DNA from 3 places in the Bradyrhizobium sp. HKCCYLRH3099 genome. Region 2 is predicted to be linked to each of the others. Evidence: predicted binding sites of a transcription regulator. Region 2 holds the regulator's gene; each other region holds the start of a gene.
What was found. The regulator LexA, encoded in region 2, represses DNA repair genes until DNA is damaged. The targets are predictions, from matches to a motif close to TGTTCNNNNTGTGTTCNG.

Region 1 (10,682 bases), on a different contig from region 2:
GCGCGTCGCGGCTGAGGATGGAGCGAAGGCGCGCGCCGAATGGGATCAGCGCGCGATCGCGGTGCGCAAGAACATGGAGCGCCTGCGCACGTTGCGGCTCGCCAAGGAGGCTGAGGTGGCGCAATCGGCTCCCGCTGCGCTTCCTGCAAAGCGGCGGAGAAAATCTCCACCGCGTTCAATTAGTCCTTGATCGTGCTTCTGATCGTCGCTGACGCAAGCTCGTCGTGATCAACAGCTACAAGCGCCCGAACCGTGTTCCGCGTCCGGATCCGACCTTCCCGACCCGAGGAGGCTGACGTGGCCAAATCCAGCGCAACAGACGTCCGTATCGCCAAGGACGACCGGCAGAGCGGAGGCCAGACGATCGCATTCGCTCTCGCGATCGGGGCGACGCGGCAGGTCTGCCACCTCGAGACCTGCTTCTGCACCCGCAATCAGGCGCTCGCCTATCTGCAGCGCAATCGCACGGCGTTCGAGCAGATGGCGCGTGAGCGCTTCTCCCGCGGCGAACTCACGGACGGCGTCATCCATTTGCGGATGATCTGACGCCGTTGGCGATCGCGGCGCTGTAATGCGCCGCTATTCCGACCTGGCCTTGACCGGGAGCGGCACGCGTTCGTAGGTCGGCGGCAGGTTGATGGGCCGATAGTCCGCCGATTCTGCGATCCGCATCAGGACGCTCTCGTGGACGAAGGCGCCATCCGGGATGAAGCGCGGCTCGCAGTTCGGGATATAGAAGCCGAGATGCGCCTTGCGCTCGGGCCATTCCCTGTACTTCGCCTTCTTCGGCAGGAATTCGAGCAGCCGCCAGGCCGGCGTCATCGAATCGTGCAGCGGGCCGTGGATGCTCGGAGGCACATAGGAGAACGGGCTGTTCTTGCGCTGTACCCCCCAGGCGAGCTGATTCACGGTGCGCGGATTGACGGCGAGCCCGGCCTCCACCGCCTCGTCGATCATCCAGAGCAGCGGATATTTCGAGGCCGCCGACTGCGCTTCCGGATAGCCGCCGCCGACATCGCAGTGGACGCCGGCGAACCACACCTGCTTGGCGTCCTGCGGGCCCGCCTTGGCCTTGTTGAAGCGGTTGGGCGTGAAGGTCTGCGGCATCTCCCACGGCTTCAGCCGGAACATGCAGCGGCGCTCGTCGATCGCCGCGGCCTGGCGAAAGATCTTGACGCTCGGATTGCTGATGGTGAACGCCAGCTCCTCCAGGCTCGGCAGCGCGAACAGCCGGTCCGTCCGCGGCACGATGACGCTGGCCACCGTGTCCCACACGCCGACGAAGTGAATGGTCGGCCAGCGCGTCGAGGTGATGCGCGCGAATTGCGCGGCCTGGTCGTCGCGGCTCTCGGGGATCGGCCCCTCCTCCTCGGTGCTCTCGAGCTCGGTCGTGATGCCGCGTCCGGCCTTCGGGTTGTCGGAGGAGTATTTCTTGTAGGCGATGACGCCGGAGCCCGCGAGATTGATCTGGTCGGGCGAGATCAGTCCGACCTTGTGGATCAGCCCGGCCAGCACGCGCACGGTGTAGGCGCCGCGCGAGAAGCCGAACAGGAAGATGCGGTCGCCTTCCTCATAGTGCGACGCGAGGAAGCAGTAGGCCTTGATGACGTTGTCATCGAGCCCGTAGCCTGTCGCCAGGCCCAGCACCATGTTGAAGTTCGTCTTGAAGCGATGCCAGCTGTCGGGCTGCGTCAATGTGCCCACGCCCGGATCGTAGAACACGGCCTGATGCGGCGTCGTCTTGTCGGTCTTGCGCAGGCAGCGATAGAGCTTGAGGACGTTGGAAATGTTCTCGCTGATCTCGTTGCCGGTGCCGTCGCAGCAGATGACAATATTCTTCATGACAAAGGAATGTCCGCTATAATGCTACCGCAGCGAGTGTAGAGCATCCGGCTGAGCTTGGGGAGACCGCTTCTCCAGATCCTTCGTCGGAGGCCGCGCGTTGCGCGTATCGCCGCTGGACAGTCTTTCCGATCGCTTGCGACGTGCCGTCTGCGAACTGCGGTTCGGCAAGGGGCGGGCAGACGGCGGTCGTGACCGCCACAAAACACGCTGACAGAAAAAATAAGCTTTCACAAAACGCAAAGGCCGGATCTCGCGACCCGGCCATTCGTCAACTCATTGCGTTCGACGCTCGCCACAGCCGCGCTCGGCTGCGACGAAACGCGACCTCTCAGCTCGCCTTGGCGACCGGAGCGGCCTCGGAGGCCTTCTTCTCGATGGCGCGCTTCAGCTCGAGCGCGCGCGGCGAAAGCGCCGCGGCATTGGCCTTCAGCAGATAGGCATCGAGGCCGCCATTGTGGTCGACGCTCTTGATCGCGTTGGTCGAAACGCGCAGGCGCACGTTGCGGCCGAGCACGTCCGAGATGAAGGTGACGTTGCACAGGTTCGGCAGGAAGCGCCGCTTGGTCTTGATGTTCGAGTGGCTGACCTTGTGGCCAACCTGGGGGCCCTTGGCCGTCAGTTCACAGCGCCGCGACATGGCAATAAATCCTCTCTCATCCCCGCACCCTTCGTCCGCCTGAAGTCGGCGGGCCGCGGGGGTCCAAAACTCGTCCAGCTCGTCTCTGGGAGATGCGGTCCTATAGGGGGGATGCGGCTTTTCGTCAAGGTTTTGAGGCGGCGCGGCAATGGCAGCCTGCGAGGGTGTCGAGTCGGGTGAGCCCCGCCGGTTCCAGGCAACGGTATCGAGAGGCCGAGCGGCAGCCGTGCCGGTGGCCGCGGCGGCCGGTCCTCGATCCGGAAACAGGTCGTACAATCAATAGTATAGGCTGAAAGTCCCGACCACATAAAGGGCGTATTCGAAAGCGATCAATGGGGACTTGCGCGGCGTGTGTCAGGCCGGCCCGGCGGGCCGCAGGCCAGGACGGTGGCAGCGTGACGCGGCTTCGCCGGGATGCGGTCCGGGCGCAAAGCGCTGGACAATCGGCCAGAGAGCGACCGGTTGGCGTTGTTCAGGCGTGTTTTTGGCGTAAGTAACACCCGTGGCGCGGCGCAGAGGCCGACGGCCCGGTCAACGGATCGGCAGGATCATTTCGACGTGACGAACAGCTCGGCCTTCTTCCGTTCTCGGCGCCTCGCGGCGGCCGGATCTCTCGCTGCCCTCCTGATGCTGACGCCGCAGGTGGTTCGCGCGCAAGCCAGGCTCGATGCCCAGTACGAGGCATCTCTGGCCGGTATTCCCGTGGGGAAGGGTACCTGGGCCATCGAGATTGGCGATGATCAATACGGCGCTTCGGTCCAGGGCGGCACGGCCGGCCTGCTCAAGAGCTTTTCGCAGGGCTCGGGCAACGGCTCGGTGCAGGGTCGCGTCGTCAACGGCGCGCTGGTTGCCCAGAGCTATCAGGCCTCGACCACCACGGGAAAGAAATCCGAGCAGATCCGCATCAACCTGCAGAACGGCACGGTGAAGGATTTTGCCATCGAGCCGACACCGCCGGTCGATCCCGACCGCATTCCGGTGACCGATGCGCACAAGCGCGGCGTGTTCGATCCGATGACCGCGTCGCTCGTGCGCGTGCCCGGGAACGGCGAGCTGCTGTCGCCGGAGTCCTGCCGTGGCGCGGCGCCGATCTTCGACGGCCGGATGCGCTATGAGCTCAAGCTCGACTACAAGCGCATGGAGAACGTCAAGGCGGAGAAGGGCTATCGCGGCCCCGCGCTGGTCTGCGCGATCTACTTCACGCCCGTCGCGGGCTACATCCCCGATCGGCCGGTCATCAAATATCTGGCGCAGGCCCGCAACATGGAAGTGTTCTTCGTGCCGCTGGCGGGCACACGCGTGCTGGTGCCGTTCCGGGTGGTGATCCCGACATCGTTCGGGACCGCGATGCTGGAAGCGACGACGTTCATCACGCAGGCGACGCCGCACGTCGCCAAGACGCAGTAGCGCTGCATCTCGCCATTGCATCTTACCTGGCCTTCGCTTGGGAGCGTCCGCCAAGGCCGACGCCGGACGATGGACGCTGTAGGGTGATCTCGGAAGGATGCGCGGCCCGGTGAGTTGCTCGGGTTTCGCGGAACGGCCGGGCGCCAGCCAGGCCCATCGCCGAAGGGATGGCTCAAGAGCGTGCATAACGAGGCCGTTCGAACGCGGGTGAATCCGTTTGACTCTTTCCCCGATCTGATTCGACTCCGGGCTGGCGCAAAGGCGCTTCAGTTCCATCGCAAAAGCGTTGCTTGTGAAGCCCGCGAAAACTTGATCTAGTGCTGGCTAAATCGCAGAGCGCGAGATGTTGCGGTGAACGAAGCCGGAAAGACGATGGAGTCACCGATTCCTTCGTGATTCGTTCTCAAGGCGTTCCGAAGCTTAAGCTGCGGCACTATATGCGTCACAATGTGAGACAGGGGTCAGCATCGCAGCCTCTCCAGATACAGCCAAAATATGCCTTCATCGCGCGTGAACCGCGCGCTTCCAACGCCGGCTTCGAGACCCACATTTAACGAATGGCTTTTTCGTCTTCTTCGGCTGCCTCGCCTTTCGAGCGCATGTCCGACCGTGCATCCGACCGTGCTCCTGGAAGCGGCGTCACCGCCGTGCTCGGTCCCACCAACACCGGCAAGACCCATCTCGCGATCGAGCGCATGCTGGCGCATTCGTCTGGGATCATCGGCCTGCCGCTGCGGCTGCTCGCGCGCGAGGTCTACAACAAGATCGCCGATCGCGTCGGCAGCGAGGCTGTCGCGCTGATTACCGGCGAGGAGAAGATCAAGCCGAAGAATCCGCGCTACTGGGTGTCGACGGTCGAGGCGATGCCCAGGGATCTCGACGTGTCGTTCCTCGCCGTCGACGAGATCCAGATCGCCTCCGATCTCGAACGCGGCCACGTCTTCACCGACCGCATCCTCAACCGGCGCGGCCGCGACGAGACACTGCTGCTCGGCGCCGCGACGATGCGCCCGATCATCGAGCGGCTGCTGCCGGGCGCCTCGATGATCACCCGGCCGCGGCTCTCGCAGCTCGAATTCGCAGGCGATCGCAAGATCACGCGGCAGCCGCGGCGGACTGCGATCGTCGCGTTCTCAGCCGATGAGGTCTATGCGATTGCGGAACTGATCCGCCGCCAGCATGGCGGCGCGGCCGTCGTGCTCGGCTCGCTGTCGCCGCGGACCCGCAACGCCCAGGTGGCGATGTTCCAGAACGGCGACGTCGACTATCTCGTCGCCACCGACGCCGTCGGCATGGGGCTCAATCTGGACGTCGATCACGTCGCCTTCGCCTCCGACCGCAAATATGACGGTTATCAGTTCCGCCGCCTGACGCCGTCGGAATTTGCCCAGATTGCAGGCCGCGCGGGCCGCGCTACGCGCAACGGCACCTTCGGGACCACCGGGCGTTGTGCGCCGTTCGAGCCCGAGCTCGTCAACGCGCTTCAGAACCACACTTTCGATACCGTGAAGGTGCTGCAATGGCGCAACTCGAAGCTGGATTTTGCTTCGCTGAGCGCGCTGCAGGTGTCGTTGGCGCTGGCGCCGTCGCACGAGGCGCTGACGCGTGCGCCGATCGCCGAGGACCTGCGGGTGCTCGACCACGCCGCGCGCGATGCCGAGGTGCGCGACATGGCGCATGGCGCGGCGGCCGTCGAGCGTCTATGGGAGACCTGTCAGATTCCGGACTATCGCAGGCTGTCGCCGGCCGCGCATGCCGAGCTCGTGACCACCGTGTTCGGCTTCCTGATGCAGAAGGGGCGTATTCCGGACGCCTGGTATGCGGCCCAGGTCGATCAGGCCGACCGCGTCGACGGCGACATCGACACGCTGTCGGGCCGGATTGCACAAATTCGCACCTGGACCTTCGTCGCGAACCGGCCGGATTGGCTGCGTGATCCCGATTATTGGCAGGGGATTACCCGCGATCTCGAAAATAAATTGTCAGACGCCCTTCATGAACGGCTCACGGAGCGTTTCGTTGATCGTCGTACCAGTGTATTGATGCGGCGCCTGCGGGAGAACAGTGTTTTGAATACGGAAATCGGCAAGACCGGCGAAGTGATCGTTGAAGGGCATGCGATCGGCCGCCTGGATGGATTCACCTTCGCGCCCGACGCCGCCGAAGCCGGCTCCGAGGCCAAGGCCCTGCAGGCTGCTGCCCAGAAGGCCCTGGCCGGCGAGATCGAGGCGCGTGCCGAGAAACTCTCCAATGCGCCGGACGAGCACATCGTGCTGACCGCCGATGGCACGCTGCGCTGGACCGGCGATGCCGTGGCGAAGCTGGTCGCGGCAGACGACGCCCTGCACCCGCGCCTGCGCATCATCGCCGACGAGCGTCTCACGGGAGCTGCCCGCGACAAGGTCCAGGCCCGCCTCGATCTGTGGCTCAAGACGCATATCGAGAAGCTGCTCGGGCCGCTGTTCGAACTGTCCAAGGCCGAGGACATCACCGGCATCGCCCGCGGCATTGCCTTCCAGCTGGTCGAGGCGCTCGGCGTCATCGAGCGCAACAAGATCGCCGGCGAGATGAAGGATCTCGACCAGCCTTCGCGCGCCACCTTGCGCAAATACGGCGTGCGTTTCGGCGCCTACCACATCTACGTCCCCGCTTTGCTGAAGCCGGCCGCGCGCGCGCTGGCCGCGCTGCTCTGGGCCGAGAAGCAGGGTAATGTCGACATGTCCGCGCTGACCGGCGCGCAGCATCTGGCAAGCTCGGGCCGCACCTCGTTCCCGGTCGACAAGGCGTTGCCGCGCGACGCCTATCGCGTGCTCGGCTACAAGCAGGCAGGCGAGCGCGCCGTGCGCGTCGACATCCTGGAACGGCTTGCCGATCTGATTCGTCCCGCTCTGGCGTGGCGCGAGAATACGCAGGGCGAGAAGCCCGCCGGCGCCTTCGACGGCCGCGGCTTCGTCGTCACCCAGGCCATGACGTCGCTCACCGGCTCGGCCGGCGAGGACTTCGCCTCGATCCTGCGCGCGCTCGGCTATCGCATGGAGAAGCGCCCGCCGCTGCCGCCCAAGAAGGTCGCGACCCAGATCGAGACGCCGGCCGAGACTCCGGTCGACCAGCCGGCGGAGGCTGTTGCCGCGGAGGCGGCGCCGGCCGAGACGGTATCCGCCGATGTTGCGCCGGCGACCGCCGCCGAGCCGTCGGACGCGCAGGTGCCTACGGTCGCGGAAGCCGCGGTTGCGCCGGTGACCGAGCAGGCCGTCGCCGCGCCGGACGCGTTGCCTGACGCGGCGGCCGAACCCGCGCAGCCCGCGGCGATGACCTCCTTGCCGACGGTCGACTTCGTGACGCCGACGCCGGCCGAGCAGCCGCCGGCGGTCGAGAGCGCCTCGGACCCCACGGCTGCGGCGGACGACGTCGCGCCGCAGGCCGAGACGGCTGCGGCCGACGAGACCGCCCAGGCTGATGCGGCACAGCCCGAAGCAGCCCCGGCCGAAGCCGGCGCTCCGGCGGCCGAGCCGGCGAGCGGTGTTGCCGAGGCCGCGCCGGCCGAGCCGGTCCTCGTCGAGGTCTGGCGTCCCGGCGGTCGCTCGGACGAGCGCCGGCCGCGGCACGAGCACCATCAGCGCAATCGCCATCAGCGTCCGCAGCACGATCGCGGCCAGGCCGCGAGTGGCGGCGAGGCTGCGGCCGCCGGTGCCGCACCGGCCGAGGGCGAGGGGCGTGACCGCCATCGCGGCCACGGCCGCCGCGACCGCGTGAAGGAGTTCGGCAAGGACTTCCGCAAGGGACCTCCGCGCGAAGGTGGCGAAGCCGCAGCAGCGGCCGCGCCCGCGCGCGACGATCGCGGTCCGCGCCGCGACCAGGACGGCAAGGGACGCGACCAGAATCGCGATCGCAACAAGGGCGGCAAGTTCGGTGGCGACCGCGAGGGACGCGGTGGCCGCGACTTCGGCAAGGGCGGCCGCGACAAGCGCGACGGCGGGCCGGCGCTGCGGCCCTATGCGTCGAGCGGCGGTGGTGGTGGCCGGGATCGCGACCGGCCGGTCGATCCGAACTCGCCGTTTGCCAAGCTTGCGGCGCTCAAGGAGCAGCTTGCGGCCAATAACCGCAAGGATTGACGCGGCCAGACCGGAAGGACCACGCCCACGTCCGACACCCCGTCAGAGCGCCAGCGCCTCGACAAATGGCTATGGCATGCGCGGTTGGTGAAGGCCCGCACCAGCGCCGCGGCGCTGGTGTCGTCGGGCCACGTCCGTGTCAACGGCGTGCGCGAGACCTCGCCCGGGCACGGCGTGAAGACCGGCGATGTCCTGACCATTGCCCTCGACCGCAAGGTGCGCGTGCTCAAGGTGACAGGCTTTGCGGCGCGCCGCGGTGACGCGGCGTCGGTGGTCGGGTTGTACGATGATCTCGAAGGCGCGGGCCCGGCCTGATCTGGATCGGCTGCGCGAACGCGGCTTCGATTCAGTTCTTCGCCGCGCTTCACTTGCGGCACATCACGTCCTGCGCTAGTGCAGGCCTGCCGAATTGTCGATCCGTTCCGGAGCCCTGGATGACTTACGTCGTCACCGAAAACTGTATCAAGTGCAAGTATACCGACTGCGTCGAGGTCTGCCCAGTAGACTGCTTCTACGAAGGCGACAACATGCTGGTGATCCATCCGGACGAATGCATCGATTGCGGCGTATGCGAGCCGGAATGCCCGGCCGACGCGATCAAGCCGGATACGGAGCCGGGGCTGGAGAAGTGGCTCGGCGTGAATGCCGAGTATGCCAAGTCCTGGCCCAACATCACCCAGAAGAAGGATCCGCCGGCCGACGCCAAGGAGCACGACGGCGAGGACGGAAAGTTCGAGAAATATTTTTCGTCGAAGCCCGGCGCCGGGGACTGACGGTCACCGCGATACCTCTGCCGTAGCGGCGCCGCGCCGTCTGCAGCGGACTTTGACCGGATCGAAATCGCTACGCGGAAACAAAGGCCTAGACCATGCCCCGCAGCCACGCTGAGCGCTGCGGGAGTTGTTCTATTCCGGCACGGCTCACTTAACCCTAACTTCGCGGATCCGTCACAATACCGCCCCTGAGGCCTCTAAATCATTGATTTTTGCGGGAAATGTGCTATATATGGCACATTCTCAGAGCCGAACCCGGCCATGCGTATTCTTTTTTGGCCGCCCTTTTAGGTTCCCGCAACATCAAACAGGGGCGTGGCAGTTCCGCGCGCAGGCTGTGTCACAGAAAACGCGTAAAAAGAGTGCTTCCAAGAGTACCAAAAAAGCCGCCGCGGCCAGCCGCAGCGTTTCCAAGGGCCGTGCCCGGGCTCCTGTAAAGGAGATTCGGGCTGCCGCAAAGGCCTCGGCTGCCAAGTCCACCAAGAACAAAAGAAGCGCAATGCCTGAAAAGACTGCCAAGACTGCCGCGAAAGCATCCGCCGCGAAGACCACTCTTGAAAAGGACTCTGTTGCCAAGGCCGCTCCGGCCAAGGCTGCCGCTGCGCCCAAGGCCACCAAGACGGCCGTTCCTGCTGCTGCCCCTGCTGCCAAGGCCCCCGTTGCCGCCAAGCCGGCGGCTCCCGCCGCGGCCGCCCCGCGCGTCGAGGAGAAGAAGCTGCCGACCCAGCGTCAGGGCTTCAAGACCAATGAATTCGTCGTCTATCCGGCTCACGGCGTCGGCCAGATCCTGGCCATCGAGGAGCAGGAGATCGCGGGCGCCAAGCTTGAGCTGTTCGTCATCAACTTCATCAAGGACAAGATGACGCTGCGCGTGCCGACCGCCAAGGTCGCCAATGTCGGCATGCGTAAGCTGTCCGACCCGGCGCTGGTCAAGAAGGCGCTGGAGACCCTGAAGGGCCGCGCCCGCGTCAAGCGCACGATGTGGTCCCGCCGCGCCCAGGAGTACGAAGCGAAGATCAATTCGGGCGACATCGTCGCCATCGCCGAGGTCGTGCGCGACCTCTACCGCTCGGAGTCGCAGCCGGAGCAGTCCTACAGCGAACGCCAGCTCTATGAAGCCGCGCTCGACCGGCTGTCGCGCGAGATCGCTGTCGTGCAGCACTCGACCGAGACCGAGGCCGTCAAGGAGATCGAGACGCAGCTCGCCAAGAGCCCGCGCCGCGGTGCCAAGACCGAAGCCGACGCGGTCGCCGAGGGTGATGCAGACGCCGAGGGTGACGACATCGACGGCGACGACACCGCCGTGGCCGACGAAGCCGCCTGACGGTCCCGACAGAGCGTTTTTCCAATTAGTTGCTTACGAAAGCCCGGCCGCGAGGTCGGGCTTTTTGTTTCGTGCCAGTCTGTGAGGTGAGCCCCGCTTCACCCTCCCCTGGAGGGGGAGGGTCGGCTCATAGGCGCGAAGCGCCTGTGAGCCGGGGTGGGGTGATCTCTCCACCCGCACCGGAGTCCGCGGCTTCACCCCACCCCGCTCGCCTGCTTCGCGTGCGATCGACCCTCCCCCTCCAGGGGAGGGCAATCGCATGTGGCGATCGCCGTTTTGTGCTCGTCTCTCTCCACGTCGTCATGGCCGGGCTTGTCCCGGCCATCCACGTCGGCCGGCATGCTGAGAACGACGTGGATGCCCGGGACAAGCCCGGGCATGACGGAGTAACTAACTTGCAGGATCGTTCGTCGAGACAGCCTGGAATTTCCACATGCGATGGCCCTGCCCTCCAGGGGAGGGGTGAGAGACCGAGATCGCGGCGCCCGACCATCGTTATCATCGGCATTTGGCCACCGTCGCGGAGAGCAGTCGGTGATGCTGGTCCCAATCGCTCGTAAGAGCGTCGAGGCGCGGTCTGCGCC
Region 2 (10,682 bases):
CGCTTCGCCATCGTGCTTACCGTTCTCACAAGTCGTAGAATTCGTCTCCCGGATGAGCGCAGCATCTCCGGTGTCTCCCGCGACGGCAGTGATGAACCCGGATGCCGCCGCGTCATCCGGGCTACTCGAACGGCGTTAGCGGCGCGCGGATTTCAGCGCAAAGAAAAAGGCCCGTCCAGCGTGCCGGACGGGCCTTTTCATCGTTCATCTGTTGCTGACTGCGATCAGCCGCGCTTGTCGAGGTCGACGTAGTTGCGCGTCGCGACGCCGGTGTAGAGCTGGCGCGGACGGCCGATCTTCTGCTGCGGGTCCTCGATCATCTCGCTCCACTGGCTGATCCAGCCGACGGTGCGGGCGACGGCGAACAGCACGGTGAACATCGACACCGGGAAGCCCATCGCCTTCAGCGTGATGCCCGAATAGAAGTCGACGTTCGGGTAGAGCTTGCGGTCGATGAAGTACTGATCGCTGAGCGCGATCTTCTCGAGCTCCATCGCGACCTTCAGCATCTGGTCGTCGGCGTGGCCCGTCTCCTTGAGCACCGCGTGACACATCTTCTGCATGATCTTGGCGCGCGGGTCGTAGTTCTTGTAGACGCGATGGCCGAAGCCCATCAGGCGCACGTCGCTGTTCTTGTCCTTCACCTTGGCGATGAAGTCCGGAATCTTGTCGACGGTGCCGATCTCGGCCAGCATGTTCAGCGCCGCCTCGTTGGCGCCGCCATGCGCCGGACCCCACAGGCAGGCGATGCCGGCGGCGATGCAGGCGAACGGGTTGGCGCCCGAGGAGCCGGCGATGCGCACCGTCGATGTCGAGGCGTTCTGCTCGTGGTCGGCGTGCAGGATGAAGATCTTGTCGAGCGCGTCGGCGAGGACCGGGTTCGGCTTGTACTCCTCGCAGGGCACCGCGAAGCACATGTGCAGGAAGTTCTCGGCGAAGGACAGCGAGTTCTTCGGATACACGAAAGGCTGGCCGATCGTGTATTTGTAGGCCATCGCCGCCAGCGTCGGGATCTTCGCGATCATCCGCATCGACGCGATCATGCGCTGCTTCGGATCGTTGATGTCGGTCGAGTCGTGGTAGAACGCGGCGAGCGCGCCCACCGAGGCGACCATGACGGCCATCGGATGCGCGTCGCGGCGGAAGCCGTGGAAGAAGCGCGACATCTGCTCGTGCACCATCGTGTGATGGGTCACGCGATAGTCGAAGTCCTTCTTCTGCGCGGCGGTCGGGAGCTCCCCGTAGAGCAGGAGATAGCAGGTCTCCAGGAAGTCGCCCTTCTCGGCGAGCTGCTCGATCGGGTAGCCGCGGTATTCCAGCACGCCGGCGTCGCCGTCGATATAGGTGATCTTCGACTGGCAGCTGCCGGTGGAGGTGAAGCCGGGGTCATAGGTGAACATCCCGGTCTGGGCGTAGAGCTTGCCGATGTCGATGACGTCGGGGCCCACCGTGCCGCTCAGGATCGGAAGATCGAAATTCTTGTTGCCGACGGTGAGGGTCGCGGTCTTGCTAGCGGATTTTGCGTCCATCGTTTGTCCCCGATGAGATCGTTAGGCTGATCGTTAGTCTTGGCCCTTGTTCTTTGTGAGAGATGGCAGGGCGGGTGGACTTTATCCAGTGCGGTGGTTCTGGCATTCGCTTCAGGTCGCGGCGAGTCTTGCGCGAAGTGCTTAAGCGAAGGTCAAATCCGAAACCACACTGGAATCTTATACTTACTAGTGTCCTTCGGCCTTCACATCCGTCAACGAGCCCGCCGCAACGTGTCGTGAATGTCAAAGTCGGGGACACCAGATGGTGCCGCGCAAATGCGTACCGTATTGCCCTGTGCGCTGCAAGATGGGGTCCCTCAGACCTTATGAGGTGGCCTGGTCCTGCAGACGGCCCAAGGATTCATCACGTCCCAGGATCGCCAGGACGTCGAAGATGCCGGGCGACGTGGTCCGCCCCGTCAGCGCGGCCCGCAGCGGCTGGGCCACCGCGCCCAGCTTGAGATTGTTGGCTTCCGCAAACGCACGCAGCGCGGCCTCCGTGGCTTGTCCGCTCCACGGCTCGACCGCGGACAGCGCCTCCTGCAGCCGGCCGATCAAGGCGCGGCTGTCCGGTGTCAGCAGCGCGGCAGCCTTGGCGTCGATGGCGAGCGGCCGGTCGGCGAAGATGAAGGCGGCGCCGTCGATCAGCTCCAGCAGCGTCTTGGCGCGCTCCTTGAGGCTCGGCATCGCCTGGGTGAGCTGTGCGCGCGTCGTATCGTTGAGCTTGGCTTTCAGCGCCGCGCCGTTCGGCACGTAGTTGAGGACGTCCTCGAACTGCCGCACCAGGGCGGCGTCGTCGCTGTGGCGGATATAGTGGCCGTTGAGGTTTTCGAGCTTGGCGAAATCGAACCGCGCGGCCGAGCGGCCGATCGCCGGCAAATCGAACGCCTTGATCATCTCGTCGGTCGAGAAGATCTCCTGGTCGCCATGGCTCCAGCCGAGCCGCACCAGGTAATTGCGCAGCGCGGACGGCAGATATCCCATCGCGCGGTAGGCATCGACGCCGAGCGCGCCATGGCGCTTCGACAGCTTCGAGCCGTCGGGCCCGTGAATCAACGGGATGTGGGACATCGACGGCACCGTCCAGCCCAGCGCATCGTAGATCTGCTTCTGGCGCGCGGCATTGATCAAATGATCGTCACCGCGGATGACGTGGGTGACGCCCATGTCGTGATCGTCGACCACCACGGCCAGCATGTAGGTCGGATTGCCATCGCCTCGCAGCAGCACGAGGTCGTCGAGGTTCTCGTTCTGCCAGACCACGCGGCCCTGCACCTGGTCCTCGATCACGGTCTCGCCGGTCAGCGGCGCGCGCAGCCGGATGGTCGGCTTGACGCCCTCGGGCGCCTCCTTCGGATCGCGGTCGCGCCACATGCCGTCGTAGAGCCGAGTGCGGCCTTCCGCGCGCGCCTTCTCGCGCATGGCTGCCAGCTCGTCGGCGGTGGCATAGCAGCGATACGCCATGCCGCTGGCGAGCAACTGCTCGGCGACCTCGCGATGCCGGGCGGCGCGGCTATATTGGTAGATGACCTCGCCGTCCCAATCGAGCTCGAGCCATTTCAGCCCGTCGAGGATGGCCGTGATGGCCGCGTCGGTCGAGCGCTCGCGGTCGGTGTCCTCGATTCTGAGCAGCATCTTGCCGCCGCGGCCGCGCGCATAAAGCCAGTTGAACAGGGCCGTCCGGGCGCCTCCGATATGGAGAAAGCCGGTCGGGGAGGGGGCAAAGCGCGTGACGATCGGGGTGGTCATGGGCGGCAGCACGAAATCCAGGCAGGGGCTCAAGCGGGCGGGGGGTGTATAGCAGGCCTATCGCATAACTAAAGCCTTCCTTGGGGGAGGCGGATTTGGCACATAGACTGCCAAATTCCGGAGCAGGATATTTCTTGATGACCACGAACGACACGGCAGCGACGGCAGAGGCAGGGCGCGACTTCATCCGCGACATCGTCCAGGCCGATCTCGACAGCGGCAAGCACAAGACGGTCGTCACCCGGTTCCCACCGGAGCCGAACGGCTACCTGCATATCGGCCATGCCAAGTCGATCGGTCTCAATTTCGGCATCGCCAAGGAATTCGGCGGCCGCTGCAATCTGCGCTTCGACGACACCAATCCGACCAAGGAAGAGCAGGAATACATCGATTCCATCCAGGCCGACGTGCGCTGGCTCGGCTACGACTGGGACGACAACCTGTTCTATGCCTCGGATTATTTCGAGCGGCTTTACGAGTGGGCCGAAGGCCTGATCAAGGCCGGCCTCGCCTATGTCGACGACCAGACCCAGGAGGAGATCCGGCTGGCGCGCGGGACACTGACCGAGCCCGGCAAGAACAGCCCGTTCCGCGACCGCACCGTCGAGGAGAATCTCGACCTGTTCCGGCGCATGAAAGCGGGTGAATTCCCCAACGGCGCGCGCGTGCTGCGCGCCAAGATCGACATGGCCGCCGGCAACATCAATCTGCGCGACCCCGTGCTGTACCGGATCCTGCACGCCCACCACCCGCGCACCGGCGATACCTGGAAGATCTATCCGAGCTACGACTACGCCCACGGCCAGTCGGACGCGATCGAAGGCGTGACGCATTCGATCTGCACGCTCGAATTCGAGGATCACCGGCCGCTCTACGAATGGCTGCTCGACAAGCTGCCGGTGCCGTCGCATCCGCGGCAGTACGAGTTCGCGCGCCTCAACCTCACCTACACGCTGCTGTCCAAGCGCGTGCTGACGCGGCTGGTGCAGGACGGCCATGTCTCCGGCTGGAACGATCCGCGCATGCCGACCATCGCGGGGTTGAAGCGGCGCGGCGTGCCGCCGGCGGCGGTGCGCGAGTTCATCAAGCGCATCGGCATCGCCAAAGCCAACAGCATCGTCGATGTCGGCATGCTCGAATTCTGCATCCGCGAGGAGCTCAACCGCACGGCGCAGCGCCGCATGGCGGTGCTGCGTCCCTTGAAGGTGGTGATCGAGAACTATCCGGAAGGCCAGGTCGAGGAGCTCGAGGCGATCAATCATCCCGACGATCCCTCGGCCGGCACGCGCAGAATCGCGTTCGGCCGCGAGCTCTATATCGAGCAGGACGACTTCATGGAGAACCCGCCGAAGAAGTTCTTCCGCCTGTCGCCAGGCAACGAGGTGCGGCTGCGCTACGCCTATTTCATCAAGTGCCGCGAGGTCATCAAGAACGACGCCGGCGAGATCGTCGAGCTGCGCTGCACCTATGATCCGGCGACCAAGGGCGGCAACGCGCCCGACGGACGCAAGGTCAAGGCGACGATGCACTGGCTGCCGGCCGCGCAGTCGCGTGTCGCGGAGATTCGCATCTACAACCAGCTGTTCGCCAATCCGAGCCCGAACGCGGCGGACTTCACCGCTGACCTCAATCCGAACTCGCTGGAGGTCTTGACCGACGCGCGCATCGAGCCGGCGATCGCCGAAAGCAATTCGGCCGAGCCGATGCAGTTCGAGCGCCAGGGCTACTTCGTGCGCGACCCCGACTCGACGCCCGACAGGCTGGTGTTCAACCGCACCATCGGCCTGCGCGACACCTTCGCGAAGGAGGTCGCGAAGGGCTGAGGCGCGCGCGGCTCAGCCGATCGCATCCTGGCCGGCATCGGTCAGCGTCGGCACGCCGTCGCTGACTTCGACGAGACCGCGCTCGGTGAGCAGCGACAGGTCCTCGTTGCTGACGGGAGAAAGGGTGAGCCGGTTGGCCTTGATGTCGCGCAGGGTCCAGCGCAGGTGGATCGCCTTGTCGAGTTCGAGGTCGGCGAAGGGGTCGTCGATCGCGTGGTCGTCCATTCCCGTATAAGTCCGGGGACGGACGAAAGTTCCAGTGCATCGGGGGATGCATCGACCGATATTCCCGTTCCGTTCTGCTAGGCGCGCTCGTACAGCTTCCGGTAGCCTGACGCCAGTCCGGTATCGGGTGGTGTGGGCATGGCGGGGCCGGTGCGGCCGCCAGGAGGGCGGCGCGGGTTCGCGGGCGTGATGGCCGATGTCTGGCCGCCGCGCGGCGCGCTCGCCGGCGGCTGGCCCGCCATCGGCGCCGGTGCATGGCCGTCGCTTGCCGGCAAGCTCGGGAGCTGGGCCCGGGAGGAGGCCGGCGCAGGGCGGCTGTTGCCCTGGGTGCCCGTCGCGTTCGGCGCCGGCATCGCGCTGTATTTTTCCGCCGACCACGAGCCCGTGCTGTGGATCACGGCTTTAACCGCCACTCTGCTCTGCGTCGCGGCCGGGCTGATGCGCCGGCATCGGCTGTTTCCGGCGGCCGTGATGATCGCAGCGGCGGCGGCCGGCTTTGCCGTCGCGACCGCCAAGACCGCCCGCGTCGCCCATCCCGTGCTGGCCCGGCCGCTGTACTCGGTCGCGCTCACGGGCTTCGTCGAAGCGCGCGACATCCGCGACCGCAGCGATCGCATCGTGCTGCGGGTGACGTCGATGGAGAGCCCGCGCAGCAGCGTCACGCTGGCGCGCGTGCGGCTCGCGGTGCGCAAGGGCACGGCGCCGGAGGTCGGCAGCTTCGTGCAGCTCAAGGCACGGCTGCTGCCGCCGCTCGCGCCGGTGCGTCCCGGCAGCTACGATTTTGCGCGCGACATGTTCTTCCAGGGCATCGGCGCCTCCGGCTTCGTGATGGGTGCGATCACCGTGCAGCCCCCGGCGCAGGAGCGCGGATTGGCGTTGCGCTATGCCGCGACCATGCAGGGCCTGCGCGATGCGATCGATGCGCGCATCCGCGCCCGTCTCAGCGGCGACGAGCGTGCCATCGCCACCGCGCTGCTGACCGGGCGCCGCGACGCCATCACGCCCGACGTCAACGACGCGATGTTCATCTCCGGCCTCGGCCATGTCTTGTCGATCTCGGGCTATCACATGGCGGTCGTTGCCGGCGTCGTGTTCTTCGCTATGCGCGCGCTGCTCGCGTTGATCCCCGGCCTGACCATCAGCCATCCGATCAAGAAATGGGCCGCCGCCGCGGCGCTGCTTGCGGCCGCGTTCTATCTGCTGCTGTCCGGCGCCGAGGTCGCGACGCAAAGATCATTTTTCATGACGGCGGTGGTGCTGATCGCCGTGATGGTCGACCGCCGAGCCGTCACCTTCCGCACGCTCGCGGTGGCCGCGATGGTCGTGCTGATCGCGGCTCCCGAAGCGCTGGTGCATCCGAGCTTCCAAATGTCGTTCGCGGCGACGCTCGGCCTCGTCGCGCTGGTGCAGTTCGGGCTGCCGAAACTGTTTGCCACGCCGGACAGTTCGACGACGCAGCGCATCGCGCTGTGGGGCGGCCGCGAGTTGTCGATGCTGCTGCTGGCCTCGCTGCTCGCGGGGCTTGCGACGACGCCCTATGCCGCCTTTCACTTCCATCGCATCACGCCCTACGGCGTGCTCGCCAATCTCGCGGCGATGCCGGTGGTGTCGGTACTGGTGATGCCGGCCGGCCTGCTAGGCCTGCTGGCGGCGCCGTTCGGCCTCGACGGCGTCTGCTGGACGGTGATGGGCTGGGGCATCGACTGGATGATCGCGGTGACCCGATGGGTCGCCGCATTACCCGGCGCCGTCGGGCGCATCCAGGCGTTCGGCATCGGGCCGCTGATCGCAGCCAGCCTGGGACTCGTGCTGATCGGCCTCTTGCGCACGCCGCTGCGCTGGTCGGGCGCGGTGCTGCTGGCGGCGGCCGCGGCCTGGGCCGTCGTGACGCCGCAGCCGGACATTCTCGTCTCCGGCGATGGGCGTGCCGTGGCCGTCCGCGGCCGCGATGGACGCCTGCATGTGATGCGCAGCGGCAAGGACGTGTTCGTCACCAAGGAATGGCTCGCGGCCGACGCCGACGCGCGGCTGCCTGCCGAGTCGTCACTCAGTGACGGCGTGTCCTGTGACGAACAAGGCTGCGTGGTCGCCATGGCCGACGGCCGCATCGTCGCGCTGACCTTGCGCGCGGACGCCCTCGCCGACGATTGCGCCCGCGCTGCGCTGGTGGTGACGGCGCGCTCCGCCCCAAAATCCTGCCAGGCCGCTGTGATCGACCGTCCGCGCCTGCAGCAGCAGGGCGCCTTGATGCTCGTGCAGAGCGGCAAGGGGTTCGCCGTTACGCCGGCGCGTGCCGACGGCACCGGCCGGCCGTGGTGGCCGGCGCCGGCCGAGGCCAGCGAGTTCGAGGCTAGACTGACGCCGCGCGCGTCACCGTCGCGCGCGCAGGACGCGACGCCGCCGGAGATGGAGCAGGGTGGTGAGGATTAGGCTGGCGCCCACGCCACCGCTGCAGCGGCCCAATCCCTGTCCTGGAGGCGAGCACCAGGACAGCCAGAGCATGAAGTCGATCGAGCCCATCATGCTCTCATTGACGATTGGGACAAAGTTTCGCCGGCTGCTCTGCGCGACAGTCGTCGACTGCCTATGATGACGCTGGCAAGGCACCGCGACATCGGTCTCAACCTCCCCTGCAGGGGGAGGGTCGATCGCGCGCGAAGCGGGCGAGCGGGGTGGGGTGAAGCCGCGGGCGCTGGTGCAAGTGGAGAGATCACCCCACCCCGGCTCATACGCGCTATGCGCCTATGAGCCGACCCTCCCCCTCCAGGGGAGGGTGAACGAGCGCAGGGCCGCCAGATGCGATTCTGTAGAAGCACATCATGGCCAGTGCGGTCTTTAGGATAGGCCATTCCACGATTCACAGACGCCAACGCCACCGCAATCGTCAGAGCTGGCTGAGAGCCGTCCGACGGTTGCAGTGTCGCGTGCGATCCGGAACGACGAATGCGGATGCGATCCGCTCGTCGCGTGACCTAGCTGATGCCGGCCGGTCAGGTGATGCTGATGCGGCGGATGGGCGTCGGCTGCTGTGCCGGCGCGTCTTCCGCGATGTCACGACGCTCGCCGGGCTGCTTGCTGACCGGCAATTGCAGCACGGTGACGCGCTGGCCTTCGCAGAGCTGAGTCACCAGCACGTGGCGTCCATCCGCGAACTCGATCGCGTCGTGATGGCGGTCGGGAATGTGCTTCTCGATGGTGTTGAACTTGGCGACCCGCTCGCGGATCGTGCGGGTCCACAGCCAGCGGCTGTCGTAGCGGACGTCCTCGGCAAAGGCGAGCTCGGTGCCGGGCAGCATGCAGACCGCGACGGTCGGCTCGCTTTCCAAGGCGAAGCCGCGGGTCGCGGTGCCGCGGAACGTCGTCGAGATCAGCGTCTCGCCGACTTTGGCGGGACGGGAGGCAACGGCATGGAGGCTGTAGTCACACATCGGATCGCTCCTCGTTCAGAGATAGCTGACCCACGCTCCCCCCGGACAGGCGCAGGCCTCTATCAGAGTGGACATCGGGAGCAATGTTAGCGCGCGCTTCGCGGCAATTCTGCGCTGATCTGCAGTGCGCGCGGGCGCTGCCGATCACAAGCGTTTGAGTGTGCCGCGCTGCACATCATGATGTGCATTCTCAACTGACTCATAAATAGGCGACCGCGAGTCCGGGCGGCTCACACCGCCGATCTGCTGGGCAGATCCGGCGGCCTCGCAGAAGCCGGGACTCAGTACTTCCGGTACAGCCCGACCAGCTTGCCCTGGATCTTCACCCGGTTGGGCGGCAGGATGCGCACCTCATACGCCGTGTTGGCCGGCTCCAGGGCGATCGACGCGCCGCGGCGGCGGAAGCGCTTCAACGTCGCTTCCTCGTCGTCGATCAGCGCCACGACGATGTCGCCGGTGTCAGCGGACTCGTTGCGCTGGATCAGCGCCATGTCGCCGTCGAGGATGCCGGCGTCGACCATCGAATCGCCGCGGACTTCGAGCGCGTAGTGCTCGCCATTGCCGAGCATGTCGGCCGGCACGCTGATGGTGTGGCTGCGCGTCTGCAGCGCCTCGATCGGCGTACCCGCGGCAATCCGGCCCATCACCGGCACCGCGACGGGACGCTCGCCATCGTCGAGCGCCGGCGTCGAGGTGCGCACCTTGCCGAGATTGCCCTCGATCACCGACGGCGTGAATCCGCCGCGCCGGTTGTTGGCGGCCTGCGAGAGCTCGGGCAGCTTGATCACCTCGATCGCGCGGGCGCGATTGGGCAGCCGGCGGATGAAGCCGCGCTCTTCGAGAGCTGTAATCAGCCGATGGATGCCGGACTTGGAGCGCAGGTCGAGCGCATCCTTCATCTCGTCGAAGGACGGCGGCACGCCGGCTTCCTTGAGCCGTTCGTTGATGAACCGCAGAAGTTCGTACTGTTTGCGCGTCAGCATCTCGACCTGGTCCCCGGTTGGTTGTCGTCCGAAGTTCTCAAGAGCTCTTGCGTCCCAGAGCCCAACTGGACGACTGTCATTCACGTCACCCGCAACATACTAAAAACAAATCATGAACGGACACTATCTGTTCGATGTGTGTTCTGCAATCCTAAAAATATGATGAATGGACCGAGCTTTACCGGAGGAAGCCCACCCACCGACGCCTCACCTGGGCAGGCGCAGGATCTCGCAAGGGCTGCCTGCGGGAGCCTTCGGCGCGAAGGCCGGACGGATCACCAGCGCCTGCGAAAGCGCGAGATTCCCGAGCAGAGACGAATCCTGCTGGTTCACCGGCGTGGCGATCAGCGTGCCGTCGGGGCGCTCTTCCAACTGCGCGCGCAGATAGTCCTCGCGTGAGTCGTTCGGCCCGAGTTCGCGGCCGAGCAGGGCGGTCTCGCGCGGCGGCGCGACCTCCTCGCGCCCGAGCAGGGCACGAATCAGCGGCACCAGGAACAGGATGGCGCAGACATAGGACGACACCGGGTTGCCCGGCAGGCCGATCACCCTCATGCCGCCGAGCCGGCCGTGCATCATCGGCTTGCCCGGCCGCATCGCGATCTTCCAGAACGCCATCTCGACGCCCTCGGCCTCCAGGGCCTGCTTGACCAGATCATGGTCGCCGACCGAGGCGCCGCCGGTGGTGATCAAGATATTTGCGCCGGACTCGCGTGCCCGGCGGATGCCGGCCACGGTGGCCTCCATCGTGTCGACGGCGATGCCGAGATCAATCGGCTCGGCACCCTCGCTACGCACCAGCGCCCGCAGCGCATAGCCGTTGGAGTAGACGATCTGGCCGGGACCGGGCTCGGAGCCCGGCATCACCAGTTCGTCGCCGGTCGCGAGCAGCGCCACCTTGGGCCGCCGCCGCACCGGCAGCGCCGGATGATTCATGCTGGCCGCCAG
Region 3 (10,682 bases), on a different contig from region 2:
GCTCAGGGCGACTGGACCGACCTCAAGAAATCCAACGCCAGCACCGCTGCACTCGCCGCCGGCGTGACCAACACCACCAAGACCGACGCCATCGGCCTGTTCACCGGCCAGGTCGGCTACGCCTGGGGCAACGTGCTCTGGTACGTGAAGGGCGGCGCCGCCGTGGCCCATAACAAATACACCGGCACGGCGAACACGGCCCTGATCGTCCCCGTGGGCACGCAGCTCGACTCCGCCAGCGAGACCCGCTGGGGCGGCACCGTCGGCACCGGCGTCGAGTTCGGCTTCGCGCCGAACTGGTCGGTCGCGGTCGAGTACGATCATCTGTTCATGGGGTCGCGCGACATCAACTTCCCCGCCACGGCGACGGTGGCGGCGCGGACCGATACGATCAAGCAGGACATCGACATGGCCACGGTGCGTGTGAACTATCGATTCGGCGGTCCGGCGAGCACCCGCTACTGAGGCAAACTCGCCGCTCGATACCGCTTCGAGAAGGCCGGCCCCAGCGCCGGCCTTTTTCGTGTCAGGAGCCCGGCGTCGGAGCGGCCATTTCGTGATAAATATATGATTTATAACGCTTTTTTGGCCTTGTGGCTGAAGCGTTACAGCCTCATCGAAGGCCCGCGTGTATGACTTCCCCATCGCTAGTCAATCCAACTCCTTGGGGGAGAATTTGATGAAGAAGTTGCTTGTGATCACGACGGCCCTCGTCGGCATCGCAACCGCCACCTCCGCTTCGGCGGCCGACATGGCGGCCCGTCCGTACACCAAGGCGCCGCCGATGATCGTCGCCATCAACGATTGGAGCGGTTTCTACCTGGGCATCAACGGTGGCTATGGCACGAGCCGCAATTGCTGGACGCTGGCGGATGGCCGTGCCGAGGGCTGCCACAACGCGACCGGCGGCACCGTGGGCGGTCAGTTCGGCTATCGCTGGCAGATGGGCCAGGTCGTGTTCGGTCTGGAGGCGCAAGGCAATTGGGCCGATCTGACCGGCAACAATGCCACGCCGCTGTTCGTTCCCGACCGCAACCGCACCAAGCTCACAGCCTTCGGCCTGTTCACCGGCCAGATCGGCTACTCCTTCGGCGACGCCCTGCTCTACGCCAAGGGCGGCGCGGCCGTGACCGACACCAAGTACGAGATCTTTTCCGGCGTGGTCAACACGGTGCTGGCCACCACGACCGTGCACAAATGGGGCGCCTCCGTCGGCGCCGGCGTCGAATACGCCTTCGCTCCGAACTGGTCGGTCGGCTTCGAATACGACCACCTCTTCATGGGCACCACGAACGTTCCGTTCCGCGGCGCGGTCTTCACCCAGAACGACAACATCAAGCAGGACGTCGACCTGTTCACGGCGCGCTTGAACTATCGCTTCGGCGGGCCAGTCGTCGCGAAGTATTGATCGGCCGTTACTCAGTTGTGTTTTTGGGAAAGGCCGGCGCTCAGCCGGCCTTTTTTGTTGCCCGCACGCCACCTCTGCAGCCCGGTCACACAGGGAACCAAGCCATTGTGTGGCAAAGGCTTTCGGGAACCCACCCGTAAAAACGCGGTTTCGTCCCGAGTGTGGCTTCAGGGTGACGGCAATCCGCTCGGAACCGGGCTATAGGACCCTCGTCAACTTGAACGGGTGAGTCTGTTTCGTGCGTAAGGTTTTCGGTGCGACGCGGACTTCAAGGACTAAACTGGAGACAAGAATGAAGAAGATCCTGCTCGCGACCGTGGCCCTGGCCGCCCTGGCCGCTCCCGCTGCCGCTGCTGATCTCGCTGCGCGCCCGACCTACACCAAGGCCCCGGTTCTCGCGCCGGTGCAGACCTGGACCGGTTTCTACATCGGTGCGATGGGCGGCTATGCCAGCCAGGACAACAGCAGCTTCGGCGGCCTGGTGTCCCAGAAGGGCGGCTTCGCCGGCGGCACTCTCGGCTATAACTGGCAGCAGGGCCCGGTGGTGTTCGGCGTCGAGGCTGATGCAGCCTGGGCCGACATCAACGGCTCGTTCGGCGTCCCGGGCGCGACGTTCACCAGCAAAATCGAAGACATGGGCACCGTGCGCGGCCGCATCGGCTATGCCTGGGGTCCGGCCATGCTGTACGCGACCGGCGGTTACGCTTGGATGGAAAACAAGGCCACCATCAACATCGTCGGCATCACCGACTTCGGCCGTCAGTTCCACAGCGGCTGGACCGTCGGCGCCGGCGGCGAGTACATGTTCGCTCCGAACTGGTCGGTCAAGGCCGAATACCTCTACAAGAGCTTCGGCAGCGAGAACTATGGCGTCGGCGGCACGATCCCGTCGGGCTCCATCAACCTGCACACCGTGCAGGTCGGTGTGAACTACCACTTCTAAGAACGACGCCTTCGGGCCAACGCACACAGCCTCCGCTCGCAAGGGCGGAGGCTTTTTCTTTGGCCTGGAAGTCCCAGCGGAACCGTCTGCTCCTGCCAGTCGCTGCCATTCGCCAAGCGCATTGTTGATGATTCGCCTGCGGCACTGGAAATCCGCCCTCGTTCTTCCTACGTTCCGACGATACCTTTTCCCCTCTGGCGTCCGATGGCCGGCTTCCGGCGTAACGCGCCTGCAACGATGGCGCAGCCCTGCGCCGTGGGACGATCGTCATGGATGAAGTGCTCAAGGCCAAGCAGCGCGCGCAAGCCAACTCGTCGAGCCTGCGGGCGATCACCATCCGCGGCGCCCGCGAGCACAATCTGAAAAACATCGACGTCGAGATCCCGCGCGACAGGCTGGTGGTGTTCACCGGGCTGTCCGGCTCCGGCAAATCCTCGCTCGCCTTCGACACCATCTATGCCGAGGGCCAGCGCCGCTACGTCGAATCGCTGTCGGCCTATGCGCGCCAGTTCCTGGAGATGATGCAGAAGCCGGATGTCGACCAGATCGACGGCCTGTCGCCGGCGATCTCGATCGAGCAGAAGACGACCTCGAAGAACCCGCGCTCGACGGTGGGCACCGTCACCGAGATCTACGACTACATGCGCCTGCTGTGGGCGCGCGTCGGCGTGCCCTACTCCCCGGCCACCGGCCTGCCGATCGAGAGCCAGACCGTGTCGCAGATGGTCGACCGCGTGCTGGCGCTGCCCGAGGGCACCCGCCTCTATCTGCTGGCGCCGGTCGTGCGGGGACGCAAGGGCGAGTACAAGAAGGAGCTCGCCGAATACCTCAAGAAGGGCTTTCAGCGCGTCAAGATCGACGGCACCTTCCACGAGCTCGCCGAGGCGCCCACGCTCGACAAGAAGTTCCCGCACGACATTGACGTCGTCGTCGACCGCATCGTAGTGCGCCCGGACATCGGCCAGCGCCTCGCGGAGAGTTTCGAGACCGCGCTGAAGCTCGCCGAGGGCCTAGCCGTCATCGAGTTCGCCGATGCGCCCGCCTCCGCCGCGCCGGCCGAGGAGAAGGAAAAGAAGAAGACCGCAAAAATCCACGACAAGAGCGGGCCCGAGCGCATCCTGTTCTCGGAGAAGTTCGCCTGCCCCGTGTCCGGCTTCACCATCCCCGAGATCGAGCCGCGGCTGTTCTCGTTCAACAATCCCTATGGCGCCTGCCCGGAATGCGGCGGCCTTGGCGTCGAGCAGCACGTCGATGCCGATCTGGTGATTCCCGACAAGGACGTCACCCTGCGCAAGGGCGCGATCGCGCCCTGGGCCAAGTCGTCGTCGCCCTACTACCTGCAGACGCTGACCGCGCTCGGCAAGTTCTACAAGTTCACGCTCGACACCAAGTGGAAGGACCTGCCGAAGAAGACGCAGAACGCGCTGCTGCACGGCTCCGGCGACGACGAGATCAAGTTCACCTATGAGGACGGCGTCCGCTCCTACGACACCAAGAAGCCGTTCGAGGGCGTCATCACCAATATCGAGCGCCGCTTCCGCGAGACCGAGAGCGAATGGGCGCGCGAGGAGCTCGGAAAATATTTCAACGACGTGCCCTGCGCCGGCTGCAAGGGCTTTCGGCTCAAGCCCGAGGCGCTGTGCGTCAAGGTCGGCGGCAAGCATATTGGCGAGATCTCTGATCTCTCTGTGAAAGCCGCCGGCGAGTGGTTTGCCGAAGTGCCGGCCCAGCTCAACGCGCAGCAGACCGAGATCGCCACGCGCATCCTCAAGGAGATCCGCGACCGCCTGACCTTCCTGCTCGACGTCGGCCTGAACTATCTGACCCTGGCGCGCTCCTCCGGCACCCTCTCCGGCGGCGAGAGCCAGCGCATCCGGCTGGCCTCGCAGATCGGCTCGGGCCTGACCGGCGTGCTCTACGTGCTCGACGAGCCGTCGATCGGCCTGCACCAGCGCGACAATTCCCGCCTGCTCGACACGCTCAAGCGGCTGCGCGACCTCGGCAACACCGTGATCGTCGTCGAGCATGACGAGGACGCCATTCGCCTGGCCGACTACGTGCTCGACATCGGCCCGGGCGCCGGCACCCATGGCGGCCACATCGTCGCCGAGGGCACGCCCGCCGAGATCATGCGCAATCCGAAGTCGCTGACCGGCAAATATCTCACCGGCGAGCTCGAGGTCGAGGTGCCCGAGCGGCGGCCGCCGAACCATCGCCGCACGATCAAGGTCGTCAACGCCCGCGGCAACAATCTCAAGAACGTCTCGGCCGAAATTCCGCTCGGCCTGTTCACCGCCATCACCGGCGTCTCCGGCGGCGGCAAGTCGACGCTTCTCATCGACACGCTCTACAAGGCGATCGCCCGCAAGCTCAACGGCGCCAACGAGGCAGCCGCGCCGCACGACCGCATCGAGGGACTCGAGCACATCGACAAGATCATCGACATCGACCAGTCGCCGATCGGCCGCACCCCGCGCTCCAACCCCGCGACCTATACCGGCGCGTTCACGCCGATCCGCGAATGGTTCGCCGGCCTGCCCGAGGCGAAGGCGCGCGGCTACGAGCCGGGCCGGTTCTCCTTCAACGTCAAGGGCGGCCGTTGCGAGGCCTGTCAGGGCGACGGCGTCATCAAGATCGAGATGCACTTCCTGCCCGACGTCTACGTCACCTGCGACGTCTGCAAGGGCAAGCGCTACAACCGCGAGACGCTCGACGTTCTCTTCAAGGGCAAGTCGATCGCCGATGTGCTCGACATGACCGTGGAAGAAGCCGCCGAGTTCTTCAAGGCGGTGCCGCGCGTGCGCGACACCTTCGAGACCCTGCGCCGCGTCGGCCTCGACTACATCCATGTCGGACAGCAGGCGACCACCCTCTCCGGCGGCGAGGCCCAGCGCGTCAAGCTCGCCAAGGAGCTGTCGAAGCGCGCCACCGGCCGCACGCTCTATATCCTCGACGAGCCGACGACCGGCCTGCATTTCCACGACGTCAAGAAGCTGCTGGAGGTGCTGCACGAGCTGGTCGCGCAGGGCAACACGGTGGTCGTCATCGAGCACAATCTCGAGGTCATCAAGACCGCCGACTGGGTAATCGACCTCGGCCCCGAAGGCGGTGACGGCGGCGGCGAGATCGTCGCCTGGGGCCCGCCGGAAGACATCGTGAAAGCGCCGCGCAGCTACACGGGACAATTCCTGAAACCGGTGCTGGAGAAGTCAGCCAAGCCGAAGAAGCGCAGCCGCGGCGCGGCGAGCGAGGCGGCGGAGTAGTTATTGTTTGATCGTCCTCGCGAGCGAAGCGACGCGATCCAGAGCCGAAGGCGGGACTCTGGATCGCTTCGTCGCTGCGCTCCTCGCGATGACGGCTGAGTCGGCGGTGCCGTCCACCAAGAAGAAGCCCGCCGCTCAATTAAGAGCAGCGGGCTTGGTCGTCCTATATCTCACTCAGAACTCAACTCACCAGCGGTAATACCCGCTCCGCGTGCCGTTGTTGTTGCCGCCCGGGCCGACGTCGCCCTGGGTCGAGCTCGGGGTCGGGTGGTTGGTGCCGTTGTAGCCGGCGCCCCAGCCCGGGCCGTAATACGGGCCGGGCGCGACGGCGACGTAGCCTTCTTCGTAGACCGGGGCCGGTGCCCAGGCGTAGGAGTCGCGATAGGCGTAGTTGCTGGTGACCTGGCCGCCATAGCCATAGCCGCCGGGGCCGTACTCGCCGGCCGAGGCCGCCGCGGTGCCGGCAATGACCGTGACAGCGGTCAACGCCGCCAAACCAAACATGCGCGTCATGAACTTGCTCCTTCGTTCCTAATTATCGCGGAGCAAACAACGTAAGTACCTCGTGGGTTCCGCGCGAGGCCGCGACAATTGCTGCGACACAGCGCATCGTTCACGTTGACGCGATCGGGTGATCCGGGCTGAGACAAGCTCTGCCTGCACAGAGGCGGACGCGACAAGCCCGCCGCTCGTGTCCGAGCGACGGGCTTTCACCTCACGCGTACTCACTCACGCGCACTAACTCACGCGATGGCGATTACCACTGGCGATAGACGCCGGTCAGCGTGCCGTTGTTGTTGCCGGACGGACCGACGTCGCCCTGGGTCGAGCCGGGGGTCGGATGGTTGGTGCCGTTGTAGCCGCGGCCCCAGGCCGCCGGACCCGGCGCGTAGACCGGCGCAGCCGCGGCGCCATAGACCGGCTCGGAATCGTAGCTCTGCGCCGGTGGCACGAAGGCCATAGAATCATTGTATCGGGCATAGCCCTGTGCCGATGCGGCGGCGGTGCCGATAACGAGGGTGGCAGCGGCCAGCGCGGCCATCTTGATCGTGCGTTGCATGTGAATCTCCTTGCTTGCGTGCGAGGTAAACGGCCGCGGTGCGGCAGACGTTCCCGCAGCGCACGCTCACAAAAGCCGTGAGGCAATCGTGATCGGACACGCGACGATCGCCTCTTGCAGATCCGAAGATTCGGGTCTGCAAGAGTCACGTCGCATGCCGGAGAATGCAGCGTCGCGCCGGTGCGATCACGCCGCCACGGCGACCGCGCGCGGACGCGCGATGCCCGTCGTGGTCGTACCGGGGAGATTCGGCCCGGCCTTGCCGACAACGTGCTTGAAGTAGACGTTCTGCATCGAGTGCATCAGCCCTGCTTCATCGGTCCACGCTGCCGCGGACTGCAGCGGCTCGGCCCAGACGTCCGGATTGCTCGGCGCGATCTGGGTGTAGCCGAGCTTGGCCACGACGGCCTCCACCGCCAGGACGGCGAGATAGATGCTGAAATCGGTGTGCTCCAGGCTTGGGTACGGCGCCGGATAGGTGTTCTGCAGCGTCTGAAGATTGGCCCAGCCCATCGGCACGGCGTCGTTGCTGTTGACCGCCGCATAATAGGTGAATTGCTGGGCGAAGCGCGTGGCGAACGCCGCGTTCCACATCGTCGGCGCAGCGAATGTGTGCGGCCACAGCTTGAACGAGACCGGCCCGGCCTTGGGCAGTTGATCCTGCAGCCACGCGGTGGCCGCGACGGCGAGCGCGCCGCCGAGACTGTGGCCCGTCACCGTCAGGTCGAGCGGGCCGGACTTCGCAAGGCCGCGCAGATAGTCCAGCAGCGAGATGTCGGTGACCGGATCGGTCAAGCCGATCGCCAGAGCCAGCGCGCCGTTCAGCCCCGACGAGATCTGCGCCTGCGCGGCACCGGCCGCGAGCGGCTGTTGCGGATACAGGAACGGCACCGTGAAGAACGCCTCGAGATCGGCGCCGATGTTCTCGAAGGTGCCGGAGACGGAGCCATCGACATCGGTGCCGCGGAAGGCGAGCCCATAGCTGCCGTCATTCCCCTTCGCGACATAGGCGAGCACGCCGTCATTCACCGCCGGGCCCCAGCACAGCGACCACGGGCCATTGGCCGGTCCGGACGGAATGGCCTGCAGATATTGCGCGAAATCGTTGGCCTGCACCGTCGCCAGCGCGTCGTCGATATAGGCGTAGTAGGACAGGTAAGCGGCTGCGTTCTTGTTGAAGGGCATCTGAAATCTCTCTGATTTGAAATAAGGGAGCGACGAGACTGAAAACAGTTTGCGACAAGGGGCGTGAGCCCGTCGGCGCACGCTCATCATACGCCAACAACCAGCGCAGACTCATCACAACACGTTCAACTCCAGGTTATCGACGATGCTCCCGGCAGCTCATGCCACAGGCACCTGCGGCGTAGACGCGCATGCTGGCGCGCAACGGCCCTCATCGGGTACCTTCGACCGCGATCGTCCTCAGCACGGCAGTGTCTCACCCGCGATGCCCTACGCTCTCGTCATCTTCGATCTCGACGGCACGCTTGCCGACAGCTTTCCGTGGTTTCGGCTGCACGTGAACACCGTCGCGAGGCGCTACGGCTTTCGCGAGGTCAGGGACGAGGACATCGACGGCCTCCGCCACGCCTCGACCCGCGAGATCCTCGACTTCCTCGAAGTGCCCGGCTGGAAGCTGCCGTTCATCGCGCGGCACGTGCGCCAGTTGAAGACCGAGCACGCTGCCAGCATCCCGCTGTTTGCGGGCGTGGACATCATGCTCGACCGGCTGGCCGCCAACGGCACGCGCCTCGCGCTGGTCTCCTCCGATAGCGAGGCCAATGCACGCCAGAAGCTCGGCGCACGTGCGCGGCTGTTCGCCGATTTCGACTGCTCGGCCTCGGTGTTCGGCAAGGCGCGCAAATTCCGCCGCGTCCTGAAGCGCGCGCGCGTCGCACCGCAGGCGGCGATCGCGATCGGCGACGAGACGCGCGACATCGAGGCCGCCCACGCCGCCGGCATCGCCTGTGGCGCGGTGACCTGGGGCTATGCCGCGGAGAAGGCGCTGCGCGATCGCAGCCCGGACTACGTGTTCACGCGGATGGAGGAGATCGCGGAGCGGCTGGTGGTGTCGCCTGCGACGCCGAACGGCTGAGCGCCAGACTATCGGCTTGGCTCGCAATGACGGACATCGGTTGGAAGACCACAAGCCTACCGCCGCAGGAATGCGCCGAAGGCGCGCGGGCCGTTGCCGACCTTGATCTCGCCGGTCACCTTCAGCGTTGCGACATCGATGACGCTGAGGATGTTGCTTTCCCAATTGGCGACGATGATGCGGCGGCCGTCGGCGGTGGCTTCGATGCCTTCGGGATAGTCGCCGACAGTGATCCGCTTGAGCGGCTGCAGGCTGGCGACGTCGAACACGCTCACCGTGCCGTCATACTGGTCGGTGACGAAGCCCCTGCCCTGCGCCAGCGCCACCGCATAAGGCCGCAGGCCGGTCTTGACGCGGGCGACCTCGCGCCCCGCGGCGAGATCGATCACGGAGACGTCGTTGGAGCCGACATTGGCGGTGTAGGCGCGGCGGCCATCGGCATCGATGGTGACGCCGAACGGCCGCGTGCCGACCTTGATGGTCTTGAGCCGCTGGCGCGTGGCGGTGTCGATCACCGAGAGCTGATCGTCGTCGCGGTCGGCCGACAGCAGTAGCTTGCCGTCGGGCGTCACCGCGAGCCCCGATGGCGAGGCGCCCACGGCGATGCTGTTCGTCATCGTACGCGTTCCGGTATCGATCACCCGGATCGCCGCATTGTACCAGTCGGCGACATAGACCGTCGCTCCGTCGGGCGCCACCGCGATCCCGAGCGGGCCGCCGCCGACCTCGACGCGGCCGACGACTTTTCGTGCCGTCGCATCGATGACGCTGACCGTCTTGTCATCCGGGCTCGCCACATAGGCAAAGCGGCCGTCGGCCGCGACCGCGACACCGGCCGGCTTGCCGCCGATCGGAATCGTCGCGACCGGCGTCGAGGTCGCAAGGTCGACGATCGTGAGATCGTCGCTGAGCTGGTTGGTGACGAAGGCCTCCTCGGAGTGGAGCGGCAGGGCGCTGGATAGAAAAGCTCCGATGGCAGCTAACGCGAGACTGCGCACTCCCCGACAGACACGAGATATCGCGTCTCGGACGGTGAGCCCCCTCGCCCCGCTTGCGGGGAGAGGGTCGGGGTGAGGGGGACTCTCCGCAAGTCTGGTGTTTGAAGAGTCCTCTTCACCAGCCTCGCATCTTCGACGCGATCTGAACGAGGGACTACGAGGCCGATCGCGAATACTTCCCGTGCAGCTGCCCCTCACCCCAGCCCTCTCCCCGTAAGGACGGGGAGAGGGAGCGCAGCGCTTCCTGAGCGACATATCTGCTCTCTAGCTGGCAAGCTGTCAGCTCCCGCTCTCCACCTTTTTCTTCAGCCCTTCCAGACCGCCCTTGTACAGCCCGCTCACCGCATTCACGGCGGCTTCGTCGTTCAGCTCCGGCGGCGGGTCGTTGTTGGGGAAGCCGCGATAGAACGCGCCGGTCCATTCGACGACGCTGCCCTTGCCGTCGGCGCTCGGGGTCACCGCGATGGTCGACGAGTAGTTCGTCACCGGCAGGACCTTCACATCGACCGATGTGATGCGGTACGAATAGCTCATCTTCTCGGCGTCGTATTTATAGAGCTCCTCGTCGACGGTCGCGCCGCCCTTCAGGGTCAGCTTGCGCGTCGCGCCGATCTCATTGCCCTTGTCGCCCTCGGTCTTGTCGACCGGGCCGAGCCAGCTCATGTCCTGGAAGTTGCCGATGACGGCCCACACCTTGGCCGGCGCGGCGTTGATCTCGACATGCTCCTGCACCTTGCGCCGGGTGGGCCCATGCGCGTCCGCACTGGTCAGGGCCGACATCGTCAGGGCCGTCGTTGCGATCGCGAGCGCCGCCATTGCGGCCAGCGGCTTGCCGAACACCATCCTCATTGCATTTCCTCGGTCGTTCTCATTGGCCACGTCATCGGCGCGCGGCAGCCTCATCTTTGCACC

Region 1: the regulator LexA is predicted to act here: its motif matches at 4,288-4,305, upstream of ACQR1Y_RS21980 (helicase-related protein).
Region 3: the regulator LexA is predicted to act here: its motif matches at 2,511-2,528, upstream of uvrA (excinuclease ABC subunit UvrA).

The regions. Positions count from the first base shown of each region.
Region 1 covers NZ_JBNPTW010000012.1:77,444-88,125, forward strand. Annotated here, with positions in the region: gene ACQR1Y_RS21955 (transcriptional regulator) at 1-190, shown strand, start outside; gene ACQR1Y_RS21960 (hypothetical protein) at 298-546, shown strand; gene ACQR1Y_RS21965 (DUF2235 domain-containing protein) at 580-1,842, opposite strand; gene rpmB (50S ribosomal protein L28) at 2,174-2,482, opposite strand; gene ACQR1Y_RS21975 (DUF3108 domain-containing protein) at 3,110-3,889, shown strand; gene ACQR1Y_RS21980 (helicase-related protein) at 4,447-8,001, shown strand; partial or broken gene ACQR1Y_RS21985 (RNA-binding S4 domain-containing protein) at 8,047-8,316, shown strand; gene fdxA (ferredoxin FdxA) at 8,436-8,774, shown strand; gene ACQR1Y_RS21995 (CarD family transcriptional regulator) at 9,274-10,098, shown strand.
Region 2 covers NZ_JBNPTW010000030.1:3,471-14,152, reverse strand. Annotated here, with positions in the region: gene ACQR1Y_RS34045 (dienelactone hydrolase family protein) at 1-11, opposite strand, end outside; gene gltA (citrate synthase) at 225-1,529, opposite strand; gene gltX (glutamate--tRNA ligase) at 1,854-3,278, opposite strand; gene ACQR1Y_RS34030 (glutamine--tRNA ligase/YqeY domain fusion protein) at 3,416-5,101, shown strand; gene ACQR1Y_RS34025 (hypothetical protein) at 5,114-5,326, opposite strand; gene ACQR1Y_RS34020 (ComEC/Rec2 family competence protein) at 5,465-7,756, shown strand; gene ACQR1Y_RS34015 (hypothetical protein) at 8,317-8,754, opposite strand; gene lexA (transcriptional repressor LexA) at 9,036-9,737, opposite strand; gene ACQR1Y_RS34005 (molybdopterin molybdotransferase MoeA) at 9,945-10,682, opposite strand, start outside.
Region 3 covers NZ_JBNPTW010000004.1:100,560-111,241, reverse strand. Annotated here, with positions in the region: gene ACQR1Y_RS11240 (outer membrane protein) at 1-465, shown strand, start outside; gene ACQR1Y_RS11235 (outer membrane protein) at 680-1,408, shown strand; gene ACQR1Y_RS11230 (outer membrane protein) at 1,701-2,351, shown strand; gene uvrA (excinuclease ABC subunit UvrA) at 2,621-5,614, shown strand; gene ACQR1Y_RS11220 (hypothetical protein) at 5,801-6,127, opposite strand; gene ACQR1Y_RS11215 (hypothetical protein) at 6,372-6,674, opposite strand; gene ACQR1Y_RS11210 (lipase family protein) at 6,861-7,859, opposite strand; gene ACQR1Y_RS11205 (HAD hydrolase-like protein) at 8,125-8,772, shown strand; gene ACQR1Y_RS11200 (cytochrome D1 domain-containing protein) at 8,829-9,770, opposite strand; gene ACQR1Y_RS11195 (SRPBCC family protein) at 10,050-10,619, opposite strand.